Regions from separate parts of the Streptomyces sp. Wb2n-11 genome, predicted to be linked through region 1. Evidence: predicted binding sites of a transcription regulator. Region 1 holds the regulator's gene; the other holds the start of a gene.
What was found. Region 1 encodes HrcA, which represses chaperone genes, less so after heat shock. Its sites were predicted from a motif close to TTNGCACTCNGNNNNNCNGAGTGCNAA; they were not measured.

Region 1 (9,002 bases):
CCCGCTCGGAAAGTATGGGGCCGCTGATCAACTCTCTGCCGGCTGCGGACCGCGCCGTTTGTCCGTATCGCCCGGCTCCTGGAACACCCCGGAGGTATCTCGCCGTGAGCTTTGGCGACCCCAACAACCCCTACGCACAGCAGCCGCCGCAGGGCCAGCCCGCCGGCTACGGCTACCCGCAGCAGGGCCAGCCCGCCGGCGGCTACGGCCACCCGCAGCAGGCCCCGCAGGGCGTACCGCCGCAGGGCATGCCTCCGCAGTACGGGTACCCGCAGCAGTCTCCCTACGGGGCCTACCCGCCGGCCGGCATGCCGGGCATGCCGGGAGCCGGCATGCCTCCGCTGGCCAACTGGGGACAGCGGGTCGGCGCCTACCTGCTCGACATGCTGATCATCGTCGGTCCGATGTACGCGCTGGGCTTCATCGACCTCGCCGGCAGCCAGGACCCGTCCAGCCCGGGTGTCTTCGGCCTCATCGGCATGCTGTACGCCTTCGCAATGGGCATCTTCCAGCTCTACAAGGAGGGCAGGACCGGCCAGACCATCGGCAAGAAGGCCCTCGGGATCAGCCTCCGCCGGGAGAGGGACGGCGTCCCCCTCGGCTTCGGCATGGCCTTCGTCCGCAAGCTGGCCCACTTCCTGGACAGCATCGCGTGCTACCTGGGCTGGCTGTGGCCGCTGTGGGACGACAAGAAGCAGACCTTCGCCGACAAGGTGTGCAGCACCGTCGTCATCCAGGTGGGCAGGGGCTGAGCGCACCGCGCCCGCCGCTCCCGCGCCGTTCCGCGTCCGGAGGGCGTGACCCCCGCCGAGGCGGGGATCACGCCCTCCGGGCCGTCCGGCCCCGCCCCTTACGGGAAGACGTACGCGTCGACCTCGGCGAGGTACGCCGCCCTGCGCTCCTCGTCGTGGTCGAGGAAGGCCGCCAGGAAGGAGTTGCGGGCGATCTCGCGCAACTGCTCCTGGCCGAGACCGAGCGCCTCGTGCACCGCGTGGAAGGTGTCGCCGACGTAGCCCCCGAAGTAGGCGGGGTCGTCGGAGTTCACGGTGACCAGCAGTCCGGCCGCCATCATCTCCTTCAGCGGGTGCTCCTCCAGGATGTCGATGGCCCGCAGCCGTACGTTGGACAGCGGGCACAGCGTCAGCGGCACCCGGTCCCGCACCAGCCGCTCGACGAGCTCCGGGTCCTCCATGGAGCGCAGCCCGTGGTCGACGCGCTCGACACCGAGGACGTCCAGAGCCTCCCAGACGTACGCCGGCGGGCCCTCCTCCCCCGCGTGCGCGACCTTGCGCAACCCCAGCGCGGCGGCCGCCTCGTACACCTCACGGAACTTCGACGGCGGGTTGCCGACCTCCGCCGAGTCCAGGCCGACGGCCGCGATCCGGTGCAGGTACGGCTTGGCGGCGTCCAGGGTCTCCAGCGCCGACTCGGCGGACTGGTCGCGCAGGAAGCACATGATCAGCTGTGTGGAGATCCCGTGCCGTTCCTCGCTCCTGTCCAGGGCGCGGGCCAGGCCCCCGACGACCGTGCCGATCTCCACCCCGCGCGCGGTGTGCGCCTGCGGGTCGAAGAAGATCTCCGCGTGCCGTACGCCCTGTCCTGCCGCCCGCGCCAGGTAGGCGTCGGCGAGCCGGTCGAAGTCGTCCTCGGTGCGCAGGACGGCCATGAGCGCGTAGTACAGGTCGAGGAAGGACTGGAGGTCGTCGAAGAGGTAGGCGCGGCGGAGCTCCTCGGTGGTGGCGTAGGGCAGTTCCACGCCGTTGCGGGCGGCGAGCTCGAAGGCCAGCTCGGGTTCGAGGGTGCCTTCGATGTGGAGGTGGAGTTCGGCCTTGGGGAGGTGCATGGGGGGTCTTCTCGTTCAGGGGTTCACGGGTGGCGCTTGGGCAGGGGGACCCGCAGCAGGTCGGCGGCGACGGTCAGTTCACCGTCGAAACCGGCCGCGCGGGCCTGGCGTTCGAAGACTTCGGGGTCGCTGTAGCGCTGCGAGAAGTGGGTGAGGACGAGGTGGCGCACGCCGGCGTCGCGCGCCGCCCGGGCCGCCTGGCCCACGGTCAGATGGCCGTGTTCGACGGCCATCTGCTCGTCCTCGTCGAGGAAGGTCGACTCGATGACGAGCATGTCGCAGCCCTCGGCGAGGGCGTACACCCCGTCACAGAGCCGGGTGTCCATGACGAACGCGAAACGCTGCCCGCGCCGCACCTCGCTGACCTGGTCGAGCGTGACACCGCCGAGCTCCCCCTCGCGCTGGATGCGACCGACGTCGGGGCCCTTGATGCCGTGCTCGGCGAGCAGCCCGGGCAGCATGCGGCGCCCGTCGGGTTCGGTGAGCCGGTAGCCGTACGACTCCACGGGGTGCGAGAGCCTGCACGCGTCGAGGACGTACGACGGGCCGGTGGACACCGGTCCGTCGGCGGCGACCGGCGCCTCGGTCAGCCGCACCGTCTCGCGGTAGGCCGTGGCGTACCGCAGGCGGTCGAAGAAGCGCTGCCCGCTCGCCGGGTAGTGCGCGGTGACGGGGTGCGGGACGCGGTCGAGGTTGATGCGCTGGATCACCCCGGCGAGACCGAGCGAGTGGTCGCCGTGGAAGTGGGTGACACAGATCCGGTTGATGTCGTGCGCGGCCACGCCGGCCCGCAGCATCTGGCGCTGGGTCCCCTCACCGGGATCGAAGAGGATGCCCTCGCCGTCCCAGCGCAGGAAGTAACCGTTGTGGTTGCGGTGCCGGGTGGGGACCTGGCTGGCGGTGCCGAGGATCACGAGTTCTCGTACGGACACAGGAACTGCCTTACCCGGGAGGCCAGTTGAGGCCGCGTCCGCCGAGGACATGGGCGTGCGCGTGGAAGACGGTCTGGCCCGCGCCCGAGCCGGTGTTGAAGACGACGCGGTAGCCGGTCCGGTCGACCTTCTCGTCCTCGGCGACCCTGCCGGCCTCGGCCAGCACGTCCGCGAGGACCTGCGGCTCGGCGGCGGCCAGCGAGGCGGCGTCCGGGTGGTGCGCCTTGGGGATGACCAGGACGTGCGTCGGGGCCTGGGGGTTGATGTCGCGGAACGCGACGGTCGTGTCCGTCTCACGGACGACCGTCGCGGGCACCTCACCTGTGGCGATCTTGCAGAACAGGCAGTCCGCCTGCGGTTGTCCCGTCATGGTCCCGGCCTCCTCGGATACGGCTGGATCAGCGTGTGCTGATGTGCTGATGTAGTGATCGAGTATGGCCGCATGCTATCCGCCCGCGCCGCGGCCACGGGGCGGGAAATGTCCCGTCAGGACCAGCGGCCGGTGCGCCCCAGCAGCAGCGCGGCGGCCGCCGTGCCGGCCGTCGACGTACGCAGCACACTGCGCCCCAGCCGGTACGGTTCGGCCCCGGCTCCGGCGAAGACCGCCAACTCCTCCGGGGACACGCCCCCTTCGGGCCCCACGACGAGCACGATGGAACCCGCGTCGGGGAGGTCCGCGGTGGCCAGCGTCCCGCTGCCCGCCGACGGGTCCTCGTGCAGTACGGCCGCGAAGTCCGCCGTGGCCACGAGCGCGGCGGCCTGCCGGGTCGTCAGCGCGTCCGCGATCTCGGGGAAGCGCAGCCTGCGCGACTGCTTGCCCGCCTCGCGCGCGGTGGCCCGCCACTTGGCGAGGGACTTGGCGCCCCGGTCGCCGCGCCACTGCGTGATGCAGCGCGACGCCTGCCACGGCACGATCGCGTCGACGCCGGTCTCCGTCATGGTCTCGACGGCCACCTCACCGCGGTCGCCCTTGGGCAGTGCCTGTACGACGGTGATGCGCGGGGACGGCTCCGGCTCCGCCGTCACGTCCGTCACCTCGACGACGAGCCGGTCCTTGCCCTCGGCGGCCACCACCACGGCCACCGCTCCCGTGCCGCGCCCGTCCGTCAGCACGACGTCCTCGCCCGCGTGCAGCCGCCGCACCGAGACGGCGTGCCGCCCCTCGGGACCTTCCAGTACGTACGGCCCCTTCGCCGGTACGGCGTCGACGACGAACACCGGCGCCGTCATGCCGCACCGCCCGCGCCGCGCAGGGCCAGCGCCGCGCGGGCCGCGTCGGTCTCGGCCGCGAGGACGTCGACCAGCCGCCCGGCGGGCATCTCGCGCGCCATCCGGTGCCCCTGCCCCGCCCACAGCGCCATGCCCTGGGGGTCGCCCGCCTTGGCCGCGGCCTTGCGCAGGCCGGAGGTGATGTGGTGCACCTGGGGGTAGGCGGCGGGGGCGTACGGGCCGTGCTCACGCATGAAGCGGTTCACCAGGCCACGGGCAGGGCGTCCCGAGAAGGCCCGGGTGAGTTCCGTGCGGACGAACAGCGGGTTGGTCATGGCCTGCTTGTGCAGGACATTGGCACCGGACTCGGGGCAGACCAGGAACGCCGTGCCGAGCTGCGCCGCGTCCGCGCCCAGCGCGAGGACCGCGGCGATCTGTGCGCCGCGCATCAGGCCGCCCGCCGCGACGATCGGCAGCTGCACGGTCTCGCGCACCTGCGTGATGAGGGAGAGCAGGCCGATGCCCGCGCCGTCGTTCTGGGGGTCGTCGCGGTGCGTCCCCTGGTGGCCGCCGGCCTCGATGCCCTGGACGCACACGGCGTCGGCGCCGCTCCACTGCGCGGCCTGGGCCTCTTCGGGCGTGGTGACGGTCACGACGGTGAGGGTGCCGGCCTTCGCGAAGGAGTCGAGGACGGGGCGGGCGGGGCAGCCGAAGGTGAAGGAGACGACGGGGACGGGATCGTCGAGGAGGATGGCGAGCTTGGCTTCGTAGCCGTCGTCGGTGCAGTTGTCGGATTCGCCGAGGGGGGTTTCGTACCAGTCGGCCTCACCGGCGAGCTGGTGACGGTAGACCTCCACGGAGGCCGGGTCCACGTGGCTCGGCTGCGGCATGAAGAGATTGACGCCGAAGGGCCGGCCGGTCAGGCCCCGCAGCTGCTTGATCTCCTCGTACATGCCGTCCGCGGTCTTGTACCCGGCGGCGAGGAACCCGAGACCGCCGGCGTCACAGACGGCGGCGGCGAGCTGAGGACTGGAGGCGCCGCCCGCCATGGGGGCCTGCACGATCGGATAACGGAAAAGATCGGTCAGTGCGGAGGACATGAACGCATAGTTTCATGCCCTCCGCACTGCGCCGAATCGAGGCTTCCGGCCCTTGGCGGGCGCGCGCCTACCGCCCGTTGAACGCATCCTTCAAGCGCGAGAACAGACCCTGCTGCCCGGGCTGGAACTGGCCCGTCGGGCGCTCCTCGCCGCGCAGCTTCGCGAGCTGGCGCAGCAGGTCCTCCTGCTGCGGGTCCATCTTCGTGGGGGTCAGCACCTCCACGTGCACGATCAGGTCGCCGCGGCCGCCGCCCCGCAGGTGCGTGACACCGCGCCCGTGCAGCGGGATCGACTGGCCGGACTGCGTGCCCGGACGGACGTCGATCTCCTCCGTCCCGTCGAGCGTCTCCAGCGGGCACTTCGTGCCCAGCGCCGCCGCCGTCATCGGGATGGTAACCGTGCAGTGCAGGTCGTCGCCGCGCCGCTGGAACACCGCGTGCGGCAGCTCGTGGATCTCGACGTACAGGTCGCCGGCGGGGCCGCCGCCGGGGCCGACCTCGCCCTCGCCCGCGAGCTGGATCCGCGTGCCGTTGTCGACACCGGCCGGGATCTTGACCGTCAGCGTCCGGCGCGAGCGCACACGCCCGTCACCGGCGCACTCCGGGCACGGGGTCGGTACGACCGTGCCGAAGCCCTGGCACTGCGGGCAGGGGCGCGAGGTCATGACCTGGCCCAGGAAGGACCGGGTGACCTGCGAGACCTCACCGCGGCCGCGGCACATGTCGCAGGTCTGGGCGGAGGTGCCGGGAGCGGCGCCCTCGCCCGAGCACGTCGTACACACGACGGCCGTGTCGACCTGGATGTCCTTGGTCGTGCCGAAGGCCGCCTCGTTGAGGTCGATCTCCAGCCGGATCATCGCGTCCTGGCCGCGCCGCGTGCGCGACCTCGGGCCGCGCTGCGACGCCGTTCCGAAGAACGCGTCCATGATGTCCGAGAAGTTCCCGAAGCCGCCCTGGCCGAAGCCGCCGGCTCCGCCGCCCGCCTGCGAGAGCGGGTCGCCGCCGAGGTCGTAGACCTGCTTCTTCTGCGGGTCCGACAACACCTCGTAGGCGGCGTTGATCTCCTTGAAGCGTTCCTGCGTCTTGGGGTCGGGATTCACGTCCGGGTGGAGCTCGCGCGCCAGCCGCCGGAATGCCTTCTTGATCTCGTCCTGGGATGCGTCGCGGCGTACGCCGAGTACGGCGTAGTAGTCGGTGGCCACTTACGACTCCGCCAGGATCTGTCCGACGTAACGTGCCACTGCGCGTACCGCTCCCATCGTTCCGGGGTAGTCCATGCGGGTCGGTCCGACCACGCCGAGTTTGGCGACTGCTTCGTCGCCCGAACCGTAGCCGACCGCGACGACGGACGTGGAGCTGAGCCCCTCATGGGCGTTCTCGTGCCCGATTCGTACGGTCATGCCCGAGTCCGTTGCCTCACCCAGCAGCTTGAGGAGCACGACCTGCTCCTCCAGCGCCTCCAGCACCGGCCGGATGGTGAGGGGGAAATCATGTCCGAAGCGGGTGAGATTGGCGGTACCGCCGATCATCAGCCGCTCCTCGGTCTCCTCGACCAGAGTCTCCAGGAGGGTGGAAAGAACCGTCGCAACGGTTCCCCGGTCCTCCTTGTCGAAGGATTCGGGGAGGTCCTGCACCAGCTGCGGTACGTCCGCGAATCGGCGTCCCACGACCCGGCTGTTGAGCCGGGCCCGCAGGTCCGCCAGGGACGTCTCGCCGAAGGGCGCGGGGCAGTCGATCATGCGCTGCTCGACCCGTCCGGTGTCCGTGATGAGCACGAGCATCAGGCGGGCGGGGGCCAGCGGGAGGAGTTCCACGTGCCGCACCGTCGAACGGGTCAGCGACGGGTACTGCACCACGGCGACCTGCCGGGTCAGCTGCGCGAGCAGCCGGACCGTACGGGCCACCACGTCGTCGAGGTCGACCGCTCCGTCCATGAAGTTCTGGATGGCGCGGCGCTCGGGCGACGACAGGGGCTTGACGCCCGCGAGCTTGTCGACGAACAGGCGGTAGCCCTTGTCCGTCGGGATGCGCCCGGCACTCGTGTGCGGCTGGGCGATGAAGCCCTCGTCCTCCAGGACGGCCATGTCGTTGCGGACCGTGGCCGGGGAGACGCCGAGCTTGTGCCGCTCGGTGAGCGCCTTGGAGCCGACGGGTTCCTCGGTGCCCACGTAGTCCTGGACGATGGCGCGCAGCACCTCGAGTCTGCGTTCGCTGAGCATCGCGCACACCTCCAGCTGTCGATCGTTGGCGCCTGCCTGGCACTCGCTGCGGGGGAGTGCCAGCAATCCCCCGGGCCAGTGTACGGCGGCGAGGTGCATACCTAGCAAGGGCGGCCGGTCACCTTACCCCGCGACGGCCCTGTTCAGCGGGCGGGGGCCCCGGGGATGGGACTAGCGTCGCGGTATGGACGTCAGTTGGGAAGAGGCAGGCTGGGAACGGCTCGCACCGGGGGTGGGACGGCGGCGCATGCCGGTCTGGGACGCGACGGTGGGCCTGGTGACCGGGGACGACGAGGGCTGCGGCTCCGCGCTGCTGATCGACACGGGAGCGACACTGCGCGAGGGTGCGGAGCTCCGCGCCCAGGCACAGCGGCTTCTGGGCCCCCGCCGGAGAGTGACGCATATCGCTCTCACCCACCCCCACTTCGACCACGTCCTGGGCACGGCCGCGTTCGCGGGAACCGAGGTGTACGGAGCGGTCGGCGTCGACGAACTGCTGCGGCGGGAGCGGGATGCGGTGCGGGACGACGCCGTGCGGCACGGGGTCGACCGGGGCGCGGCGGCGGAGGCGGCGGACGTCCTGGTCGCGCCGCACCACATGGTCTGCGGTGAGTGGACGCTGGACCTGGGCGGCGGCCGCCAGGTGCTGCTGGCGAACGTCGGCCCCGGACACAGCGGTCACGATCTGGCGGTACTGGTGCCGGGCAGTCCCGAGGTCGTCTTCTGCGGCGACCTGGTGGAGGAGTCGGGCACTCCCCAGGCCGGCCCGGACGCCCACCCGTCCCACTGGCCGGCGGCCCTGGACCGGCTGCTGGCGCTGGGCGGCGAGAGGGCGGCGTACGTGCCGGGGCACGGGGCGGTGGTGGACGCGGCGTACGTCCGCGCGCAACGCGACGCGCTGGCGGCCCGTTTCGCCGTGTGACGAAGCGCACCGGACCGGCGCACCGGACTATCGTCGGCCGAATGCGCAGCCGACAGTACGGGCCCGATCTCACCCCGCCGTGGAAGAAGACCGCCCCCGTCCCCGAAGTCCCCGCCGAGGCCGATCTTGTCGTGGAGGAGGTCACCACCGGTTTCTGCGGTGCGGTGATCCGGTGCGAGAAGACGGCGCAAGGGCCGGTCGTGACCCTGGAGGACCGCTTCGGGAAGCACCGGGTGTTCCCGATGCGGCCGCGCGGCTTCCTCCTGGAGGGCCGCGTCGTCACCCTGGTGCGCCCGGCCTCCGCCGCTCCGGTCCGGCCCGCCCGTACGGCGTCGGGTTCGGTGGCCGTGCCGGGGGCGCGGGCGAGGGTGGCGCGGGCCGGGCGGATCTACGTCGAGGGGCGCCACGACGCGGAACTGGTCGAGCGGGTCTGGGGCGACGACCTGCGCATCGAGGGCGTGGTCGTCGAGTACCTGGAGGGCGTCGACGATCTCCCGGCGATCGTCGCGGACTTCGCCCCGGCCCCGGACGCGCGGCTCGGTGTCCTGGTCGACCACCTGGTGCCGGGCTCGAAGGAGTCCCGTATCGCGGCGCAGGTCACGGGCGCGAACGTCCTGGTCGTCGGCCACCCGTACATCGACGTGTGGGAGGCGGTGAAGCCGTCCGCGGTGGGCATCGGGGCCTGGCCGGTGGTCCCGCGGGGCCAGGACTGGAAGACGGGCGTGTGCCGGGCGCTGGGCTGGCCGGAGAACACGGGGGCGGCGTGGCAGCGGATCCT
Region 2 (9,002 bases), 860 kb from region 1:
GAGCTGATCCGGCGTACGCCGCCGAAGACGGCCAGGGCCAGCAGCACGGCGAGCCCGATGCCGGTCACCGGCGCGAACCAGGAGGTGTCGTCGGCGGAGAAGGAGGCGCCTGCCACGGCGGTGATGGTGTTGGCCTGCACCGCGTTGAAGACGAAACCGAAGGTCAGCGTGATGGTGACGGCGAAGAGCACACCGAGCCAGCGCTTCTTGAGCGCGCGCTCCATGTAGTACGCGGGTCCGCCCCGGTACGTGCCGTCCTTGTCCTGCACCTTGTAGAGCTGGGCGAGCGTCGATTCGACGAACGCCGAAGCGGCGCCGATGAACGCCATCACCCACATCCAGAAGACGGCGCCCGCGCCGCCCAGGGTGATGGCGGTGGCGACACCGGCGATGTTGCCGGTGCCGACGCGCGCGGCGGCGGAGATGGTGAAGGCGCCGAAGGAGGAGACCTGCTTACGGCCGTCCTTGGCGGGAGCCGTCTTGTCGCCCAGGACGCGCAGCATCTCGGGGAAGAGCCTGCCCTGCACCACCTTGGACCTGACGGTGAACCACAGGCCCGCGCCCACGACGAGCGGGATCAGCAGATAGGTCCAGAAGACGTCGTTGACGTCCATGATCATGGAGTCCAGCGTGTCCATACGTGACGTGTCCTCGGAGTCGGGAGTGCTCGGCTCTGACGGCGCACGTATGCGGCCGGCCGTGGAAGTATTCATTCCATACAAAGCTCCCGGCAGGCTACCCAGGAGCAAAGCCGCACAATACCCCTGGGATCGGTGCGCTTTCTCACAGGCTGAGACGCGGCGCGCGCCGAAACGCCACCGGGGCGGCACCCCCGAAGGGATGCCGCCCCGGTGCTGCGGGACAGATGACCGAACGAGTCGATCAGAAGTCCATGTCACCGCCCGGCATGCCGCCGCCCGCGGGGGCACCGGCCTTCTCGGGCTTGTCGGCGATGACCGCCTCCGTGGTGAGGAACAGCGCGGCGATCGACGCGGCGTTCTGCAGAGCGGAGCGCGTGACCTTCGCCGGGTCGATGATGCCCTCGGCGATCATGTCGACGTACTCGCCGGTCGCGGCGTTCAGGCCGTGACCGATCGGCAGGTTGCGCACCTTCTCGACGATGACGCCACCCTCGAGGCCACCGTTGACGGCGATCTGCTTGAGCGGGGCCTCCAGCGCGAGACGCACGGCGTTGGCGCCGGTCGCCTCGTCGCCCGAGAGCTCGAGCTTCTCGAAGACGGCCGTGGCCTGGAGCAGAGCCACGCCACCACCGGCGACGATGCCCTCCTCGACGGCGGCCTTGGCGTTGCGCACCGCGTCCTCGATGCGGTGCTTGCGCTCCTTGAGCTCGACCTCGGTGGCGGCACCGGCCTTGATGACGGCCACGCCGCCGGCCAGCTTCGCCAGGCGCTCCTGGAGCTTCTCGCGGTCGTAGTCCGAGTCGGAGTTCTCGATCTCGGCACGGATCTGGTTGACGCGGCCCTGGACCTGGTCGCTGTCACCGGCGCCGTCGACGATCGTCGTCTCGTCCTTGGTGATGACGACCTTGCGGGCGCGACCGAGCAGGTCGAGACCGGCGTTCTCCAGCTTGAGGCCGACCTCCTCGGAGATGACGGTGCCACCGGTGAGGATGGCGATGTCGCCGAGCATGGCCTTGCGGCGGTCACCGAAGCCCGGAGCCTTGACGGCGACGGACTTGAAGGTGCCACGGATCTTGTTGACGACGAGCGTGGACAGCGCCTCGCCCTCGACGTCCTCCGCGATGATCAGCAGCGGCTTGCCCGACTGCATGACCTTCTCCAGCAGCGGAAGGAGGTCCTTCACGTTGGAGATCTTGGAGTTGACGATCAGGATGTACGGGTCGTCGAGCGACGACTCCATGCGCTCCATGTCGGTGGCGAAGTACGCCGAGATGTAGCCCTTGTCGAAGCGCATGCCCTCGGTGAGCTCAAGCTCCAGACCGAAGGTCTGCGACTCCTCGACGGTGATGACGCCTTCCTTGCCGACCTTGTCCATCGCCTCGGCGATGAGCTCGCCGATCTGGGTGTCGGCGGCGGAGATGGAGGCCGTGGAAGCGATCTGCTCCTTGGTCTCCACATCCTTGGCCTGCTCAAGGAGAGCGGCGGAGACGGCCTCGACGGCCTTCTCGATGCCGCGCTTGAGGGCCATCGGGTTGGCGCCGGCGGCGACGTTGCGCAGGCCCTCGCGGACCAGAGCCTGGGCGAGGACGGTCGCGGTCGTCGTGCCGTCACCGGCGACGTCGTCGGTCTTCTTCGCGACTTCCTTGACCAGCTCGGCGCCGATCTTCTCGTACGGGTCCTCGAGCTCGATCTCCTTGGCGATGGAAACACCATCGTTGGTGATCGTGGGGGCGCCCCACTTCTTCTCGAGGACGACGTTGCGGCCCTTGGGGCCGAGGGTGACCTTGACGGCGTCGGCGAGCTGGTTCATCCCGCGCTCGAGACCGCGCCGTGCCTCCTCGTCGAACGCGATGATCTTGGCCATGTGAAGTGGTCCTCCCGGACTGGGGTGGATTCTCCGGACCGAGTGGCGCCCGCGACGGACGGCCAGCCTGCCTGGTGGTTTTCCTTGTCCCACCCGGCCTGCGGGCCTCACCGGCCCGGTCCTTCTGTCACTCTCACTGGGAGAGTGCTAACAGTGCTAACGCCAATGATTAGCACTCGACCCCTTCGAGTGCAAGCGTCCCCCTCCGATGTGGACAGACGGTCCGGGGGCGCGCGGCACGCAGGAAGGGCCTGCACCCGGTGCGGGTGCAGGCCCTTCCTGCGTGAGTGCGTCGGTGGCCGATCGCGCCGGGATCAGACGGCGAGCTTGACCATGTCCGCCTGCGGACCCTTCTGGCCCTGCGAGATCTCGAATTCGACTCGCTGACCTTCTTCAAGGGTGCGGTACCCGTCCATCTGGATCGCGCTGTAGTGGACGAAAACATCCGCACCACCGTCGACCGCGATGAAGCCGTACCCCTTCTCCGCGTTGAACCACTTGACGGTGCCCTGAGCCATGCCTAACTCCCCTATTACTGGCCCTTGCACGGGACCGCACTTCGCGGACCCGGGTCAGATCTCCACCCTCCGACAGGAGAGGGCGTGCGCCGGAACGCGTCGACCGCGGCTGAATGTATCCGCCCAACTGCCCTCTGCAACAGGTCAATCGGACGAGAAATCTGGGCGCGGCCGAGCACTCGAATATGAGGAATTCCCTGGTTTCCAGGGCAAGTCGGGCCGGACAAAGCGCGCATTGGCGGCAATCGGCTCGAACACTTTGGCTGCTTCTTGTCGCACGGGGACGCATTCTCATATGCGCCCGGCAAAGACAGCGGAGGGGGCTTCCCCAACTCTACCCCGCCCAACCCTACTGAATTGCCCCCTCCGCTTCTGGGGCGGAGGGGGCAAGGCGCGTGACGAGGGCGGTGCGGCGGCGGATCAGCCTCCGGCGACGGCCGGGATGATCGAGACGCCGGCGCCGTCCGGCGTGGCGGTCTCCAGGCCCTGCTCGAAGCGCACGTCGTCGTCGTTCACGTACACGTTCACGAAGCGGCGCAGCTTGCCCTGGTCGTCCAGGACCCGGGCCGCGATGCCCGCGTGGTTCTTCTCCAGGTCGGCGATGACCTCGGCGAGGGTCGCGCCCTCGGCCGCGACCTCGGCCCTGCCGTCCGTGTACGTACGGAGAATCGTCGGAATGCGGACGTTGACACTCATGCGAGGCCAGCCTCTCGGAAAGAGTCCAGGTTGGGGCGGATGACGGCGGACTGGCCCGTGGTCGGGGCCACCGCCTCAAGGGTCTTCAGGCCGTCGCCCGTGTTGAGCACGACGGTCGTGAGGGCCGGGTCCAGCAGGCCGGCCTCGATGAGCTTCCTGGTGACGCCGACGGTCACGCCGCCCGCGGTCTCCGCGAAGATGCCCTCCGTCTCGGCCAGCAGCTTGATCGACTCGACGACCTGCTCGTCGTCGACGTCCTCGACCGCGCCGCCCGTGCGGCGGGCGATGTCCAGGACGTAGGGGCCGTCGGCCGGGTTGCCGATCGCCAGCGACTTGGCGATCGTGTTCGGCTTCTGCGGCCGTACGACGTCGTGCCCGGCCTTGAAGGCCGTCGACACCGGGGAGCAGCCCTCCGCCTGGGCGCCGAAGATCTTGTACGGCTTGTCCTCGACCAGGCCCAGGGCGATGAGCTCCTTCAGGCCCTTGTCGATCTTCGTGAGCTGCGAGCCCGAGGCGATCGGGATGACGAGCTGGTCCGGGATCTCCCAGCCCAGCTGCTCGCAGATCTCGTACGCCAGGGTCTTGGAGCCCTCGCCGTAGTACGGGCGCAGGTTGACGTTGACGAATCCCCAGCCCTCGCCCAGCGGGTCGCCGATGAGCTCGGAGCAGAAACGGTTGACGTCGTCGTAGTTTCCCTCGATGCCGACCAGGTCGCCACCGTAGACGGAGGCCATGACGACCTTGCCCTGCTCCAGGTCGTGCGGGATGAACACGCAGGAGCGGAAGCCGGCCCGCGCGGCGGCGGCGCCGACCGCGCCGGCGAGGTTGCCGGTGGAGGAGCAGGAGAGCGTGGTGAAGCCGAACGCGCGTGCGGCCTCGACGGCGATGGCGACGACGCGGTCCTTGAAGGAGTGCGTCGGGTTGCCGGAGTCGTCCTTGACGTACAGACCACCGGTGACACCCAGCTCGCGGGCCAGGTTGTCGGCCTTGACGAGCTTGGTGAAGCCGGGGTTCAGGCTGGGCTTGGACGCCACGTCGGCGGGCACGGGCAGCAGCGGCGCGTAGCGCCAGATGTTGTCCGGTCCGGCCTCGATCTGCTTGCGCAACGCCTCGGCGTCACCGAGCGGGAGGTCGTAGGCGACCTCGAGAGGACCGAAACAGGAAGAACAGGCGAAGATCGGGCCGAGTTCGAATCGCTCTCCGCACTCGCGGCAGGAAAGCGCGGCGGCGGGGCCCAGGTCTACGGGCAGGGAATGCGAGTCGGTGGCGCTTGCATCGGTTTCGACGGTCTGCACAGCCATGGTGGCGAGGCCCTTTCTCCTCATCTTCCCCACGGCGCGTTTCGCCGTGAGACGGAATTGGCACCGTCCCCACCGTTACCTCGCGGTCGGCGGGATGGTTGCCGGGACTTCAACGGGCCGTTCCCTCTGTCCCTCTGGATGAGCGCTATGGCGGCGGGTCTGGACCCGGCGCATTTGTGTCCGCGAGACCCCCCGAGATGCGAGGGCGGTCCGCGTTGTTCAAGACTGTAACCGAAGCCCCGGGCGGCGGAGACAGTCGTCCGCACCGCGAGATGACTGTATTGATATGCCGCTTTTGCGGCATGGCACGCAAGGGAGAAGCACGTGCTCGAAGAGGTGGAGCGCTGGCTGGAACTGCGGTCCTGGACCACGGCCGACCGGTCGCTGGACCAGCTGGTCGCGGCCAAGACCGGACGTGGCCACACCGTCAGCGTCGTGCTGCCCGCCCTCGACGAGGAGTCGACGGTGGGTGACATCGTCGCGGCGATACGCCATGAGCTGATGGAGGCCGTGCCGCTCGTCGACGAGCTCGTCGTCGTCGACTCCGGTTCGAAGGACCGCACGGCGCAGGTGGCGACGGCGGCGGGGGCACGGGTCGTCCACCGTGACGCCGTGCTGCCGCGCATACCGGCCCTGCGCGGCAAGGGAGAGGTGCTGTGGCGGTCACTCCTGGTGACCAGTGGCGACATCGTGTGCTTCATCGACTCGGACCTGAAGGACTTCTCCGCCTCGTTCGTCTCGGGCATCGTCGGGCCGCTGCTCACCGAGCCCGACGTGCACTTCGTGAAGGCGATGTACGACCGCCCTCTCGGCGAAGCCACAGGTCAGGGCGGCCGGGTGACCGAGCTGGTGGCCCGCCCGCTGCTCAATCTGCACTGGCCGCAGCTGGCCGGATTCGTCCAGCCGCTGGGCGGCGAGTACGCCGTGCGCCGCTCGCTCCTGGAGCGGCTGCCCTTCCCCGTCGGTTACGGAGTGGAGTTGGGCCTGCTCGTCGACTCGCTCCACACGGTGGGTCTGGACGCGCTGGCCCAGGTCGACGTGGGCGTACGCAAACACCGCCACCAGGACGGGCAGGCGCTCGGACGGATGGCCGCCACGATCTACCGGACGGCTCAGCAGCGGCTTTCGCGCGGCGCTCTGGTGCGGCCCGTGCTGACGCAGTTCGAACGGGACGAGGACGGCGGGTTCGGGTTCGTGCCGCGGACCTACGCGGTGGACACGGAGGAGCGGCCGCCGATGTGCGAGATCGACGAGTACGCGTCACGCCGCGCGGCGTGACGCCGGAGGCTCCGGACCGTACGCACGTTTGAGGGCAGCCAGGACTGGCTAGGTTCGCCACATGGTCTCCGAGCACGCTGCACAGGTACTCGTCGCTTCCAATCGCGGCCCGGTCTCGTACACCCTCCGCGAGGACGGTTCACTCGACGCCAGGCGCGGCGGGGGCGGTCTCGTCTCCGGTCTGTCGGCGATCGGGCGGGACGGGGACGGAGCCTCCTCGCTGTGGGTGTGCGCGGCGCTCGGGGACGGCGACCGGGAGGCGGTGCGGCGCGGGACCGGCGAGCCGGGCGTGCGGATGCTCGACATCGACGCCGGGGTGCACGCGGACGCGTACAACGGCATCGCGAACTCCGTGCTGTGGTTCGTCCACCACATGCTCTACCAGACCCCGCTGGAGCCGGCCTTCGACGCGGAGTTCCGGCGGCAGTGGGCGGCGTACGAGACGTACAACCGCGCCTTCGCCGACGCCCTGGCGGCCGAGGCGGCGCCGGGCGCCGTGGTGATGGTGCAGGACTACCACCTGTGCCTGGTGCCCGGCATGCTGCGCGAGCTGCGCCCGGACCTGCGGATCGGCCACTTCTCGCACACCCCGTGGGCGCCCGTCGACTACTTCCGCCTGCTGCCCGACGACATCGCGCGGCAGCTGCTGCGCGGTCTGCTGGGCGCGGACCGGGTGGCGTTCCTGACCCGGCGCTGGGCGGACACCTTCGCGGCGTGCGCGGTGGACGTGCTGGGCGCCGGCGCGCTGGAGGGCACGGCGGTCGGGGTGCACGGCCTGGGCGCGGACGCGGACTTCCTGCGGGCGCGCTCGCAGCGGCAGGACGTGGAGGAGTGGCTGGTCAGGCTGCGGGAGCGGGTCGGGGCCGGGCGCAGGACCGTCGTCCGGGTGGACCGCACGGAACTCTCCAAGAACATCGTGCGCGGACTGCTCGCCTACCGGCGGCTGCTCACGGACCGGCCCGAGTGGCGCGGGCGGGTGGTGCACATCGCGTTCGCGTACCCGTCGCGGCAGGACCTGGCGGTGTACCGCGACTACATGGCGTCCGTACGGCGCCTCGCCGAGGAGATCAACGCCGAGTACGGGACGGACGACTGGCAGCCGGTGCTGCTGGAGCTGGACGACGACTTCGCGCGGTCCCTGGCGGCGTACCGGATGGCCGACGTGGCGCTGGTCAACCCGGTCAGGGACGGCATGAACCTCGTGGCCAAGGAGGTGCCCGTCGTCTCCGACGAGGGGTGCGCGCTGGTGCTCTCGCGGGAGGCGGGGGCATACGAGGAACTGGGCGAGGACGCGATCGCCGTCAACCCGTACGACGTCATGGCGACGGCGGACGCGCTGCACGAGGCGCTGGTGATGGATCCGCAGGAGCGGGCCGAGCGTACGAAGCGGCTGGCCGCGGCGGCGACGGCGCTGCCGCCGACGGCCTGGTTCCTGGACCAGCTCGCGGCGCTGGCCCCGGAGTAGAGCCGGGCGGGCCGGACCGGGAAGCCGCCGCGGCGCGGCTGCGCGCGGCGGCTTCCCGGTCCGGCCCGGAATCAGGCCCCTCCGGCGATCGTGGCCAGAGCGGTGAGCAGCCGGACCACTCCCGACGGGCCTTCGACCACCAGGTCCGCCCGGTCCGCGAGGGCGGGGACTTCGCTGCCGCTGCACACCAGCAGGCCCGGGACGCCCTCCGTGCGCAGCTCCTCCACGGCCGCGTACGCGGCCACGTCACCCAGGTCGTCCCCGGCGTACAGGACGTGGCTCGCACCGGTCTCGCGCACGTGCTCGGTCAGCGCCACGCCCTTGTCGACGCCGGGCGGGCGCAGCTCCAGTACCAGACGGCCGGGTTCGACGATCAGGCCGTGGCGGGCGGCGAGGTCGGCCAGGGGGACGCGCAGGGACTCGAACGCCGTCACCGGGTCGGCGGCGCGGCGCGTGTGCACGGCGACGGCCCGGCCCTTCTCCTCGACCCATGAGCCGCGCCAGGCTTCGATGCCGTCGAGGAAGCCGGGGAGTTCGGCGCGGACGGCCTCCACGCCGGGGTGGGCGGCGGGGGCGCGGACGGTACCGGTGACGGCGTCCCAGCGTTCGGCACCGTAATGGCCGAGCACGACGAGGTGTTCGAGGCCGGGGACGCCCGCGAAGCCGCCGTTGCGGACCGCGACGGCGGCCGGGCGGCCGGTGATCACGGCGAGGGCGCCGGTGTGGGGCGCGAGGGCGGCGAGCGCCTCCACCGCGCCGGGGTGGGCGCGGGCCTGCTCGGGGTCGGGGACGATGTCGGCGAGCGTGCCGTCGAAGTCGAGGGCGATCAGCGCCCGGTCCGGCGCGTCCAGCAGCGCGGCGAGGCCGTCGCGGCCGGCGGGGGTCACCGGCGTGAGGTCGGTCGGCAGGGGATGCGGATGCGGTTGCGGTTGGCTGCCCATGCCCCCCGACCCTACCGGCGCACGCCCGGCCCGGTACCGGACCCGTACCGGCTCAGCGGCGTTCGCGGCGGGCGTCCCGCACCCGGCGGAGGCGGTTGACGGTGACGGGGTCGTGGGCGAGCGCGCGCGGGTCGTCGATCAGGGCGTTGAGGAGCTGGTAGTAGCGGGTCGGCGAGATGCCGAGCTGCTCGCGCATGGCCCGTTCCTTGGCCCCGGGCCCGGCCCAGGAGCGCCGCTCCACGGCGAGGAGGGCACGGTCCCGCTCGGAGAGCTCGGGACCGCGCGCGTCCTCTTCGTC

Region 2: groL (chaperonin GroEL) is a predicted target of HrcA. The motif match lies at 2,630-2,656, and genes of this name have one in related genera.

What each region holds. Positions count from the first base shown of each region.
Region 1 covers NZ_CVPB01000001.1:4,741,635-4,750,636, reverse strand. Annotated here, with positions in the region: gene BN1555_RS21520 (RDD family protein) at 105-752, shown strand; gene BN1555_RS21515 (adenosine deaminase) at 851-1,843, opposite strand; gene BN1555_RS21510 (ribonuclease Z) at 1,867-2,775, opposite strand; gene BN1555_RS21505 (histidine triad nucleotide-binding protein) at 2,786-3,145, opposite strand; gene BN1555_RS21500 (16S rRNA (uracil(1498)-N(3))-methyltransferase) at 3,262-4,005, opposite strand; gene BN1555_RS21495 (nitronate monooxygenase) at 4,002-5,084, opposite strand; gene dnaJ (molecular chaperone DnaJ) at 5,152-6,285, opposite strand; gene hrcA (heat-inducible transcriptional repressor HrcA) at 6,286-7,302, opposite strand; gene BN1555_RS21480 (MBL fold metallo-hydrolase) at 7,487-8,224, shown strand; gene BN1555_RS21475 (DUF3097 domain-containing protein) at 8,266-9,002, shown strand, end outside.
Region 2 covers NZ_CVPB01000001.1:3,877,321-3,886,322, reverse strand. Annotated here, with positions in the region: gene BN1555_RS17795 (alanine/glycine:cation symporter family protein) at 1-638, opposite strand, end outside; gene groL (chaperonin GroEL) at 883-2,505, opposite strand; gene BN1555_RS17785 (cold-shock protein) at 2,820-3,023, opposite strand; gene BN1555_RS17780 (MoaD/ThiS family protein) at 3,444-3,719, opposite strand; gene thrC (threonine synthase) at 3,716-5,020, opposite strand; SAM riboswitch class I at 5,038-5,165, opposite strand; gene BN1555_RS17770 (glucosyl-3-phosphoglycerate synthase) at 5,345-6,298, shown strand; gene BN1555_RS17765 (alpha,alpha-trehalose-phosphate synthase (UDP-forming)) at 6,360-7,763, shown strand; gene otsB (trehalose-phosphatase) at 7,835-8,704, opposite strand; gene BN1555_RS17755 (DUF3263 domain-containing protein) at 8,757-9,002, opposite strand, start outside.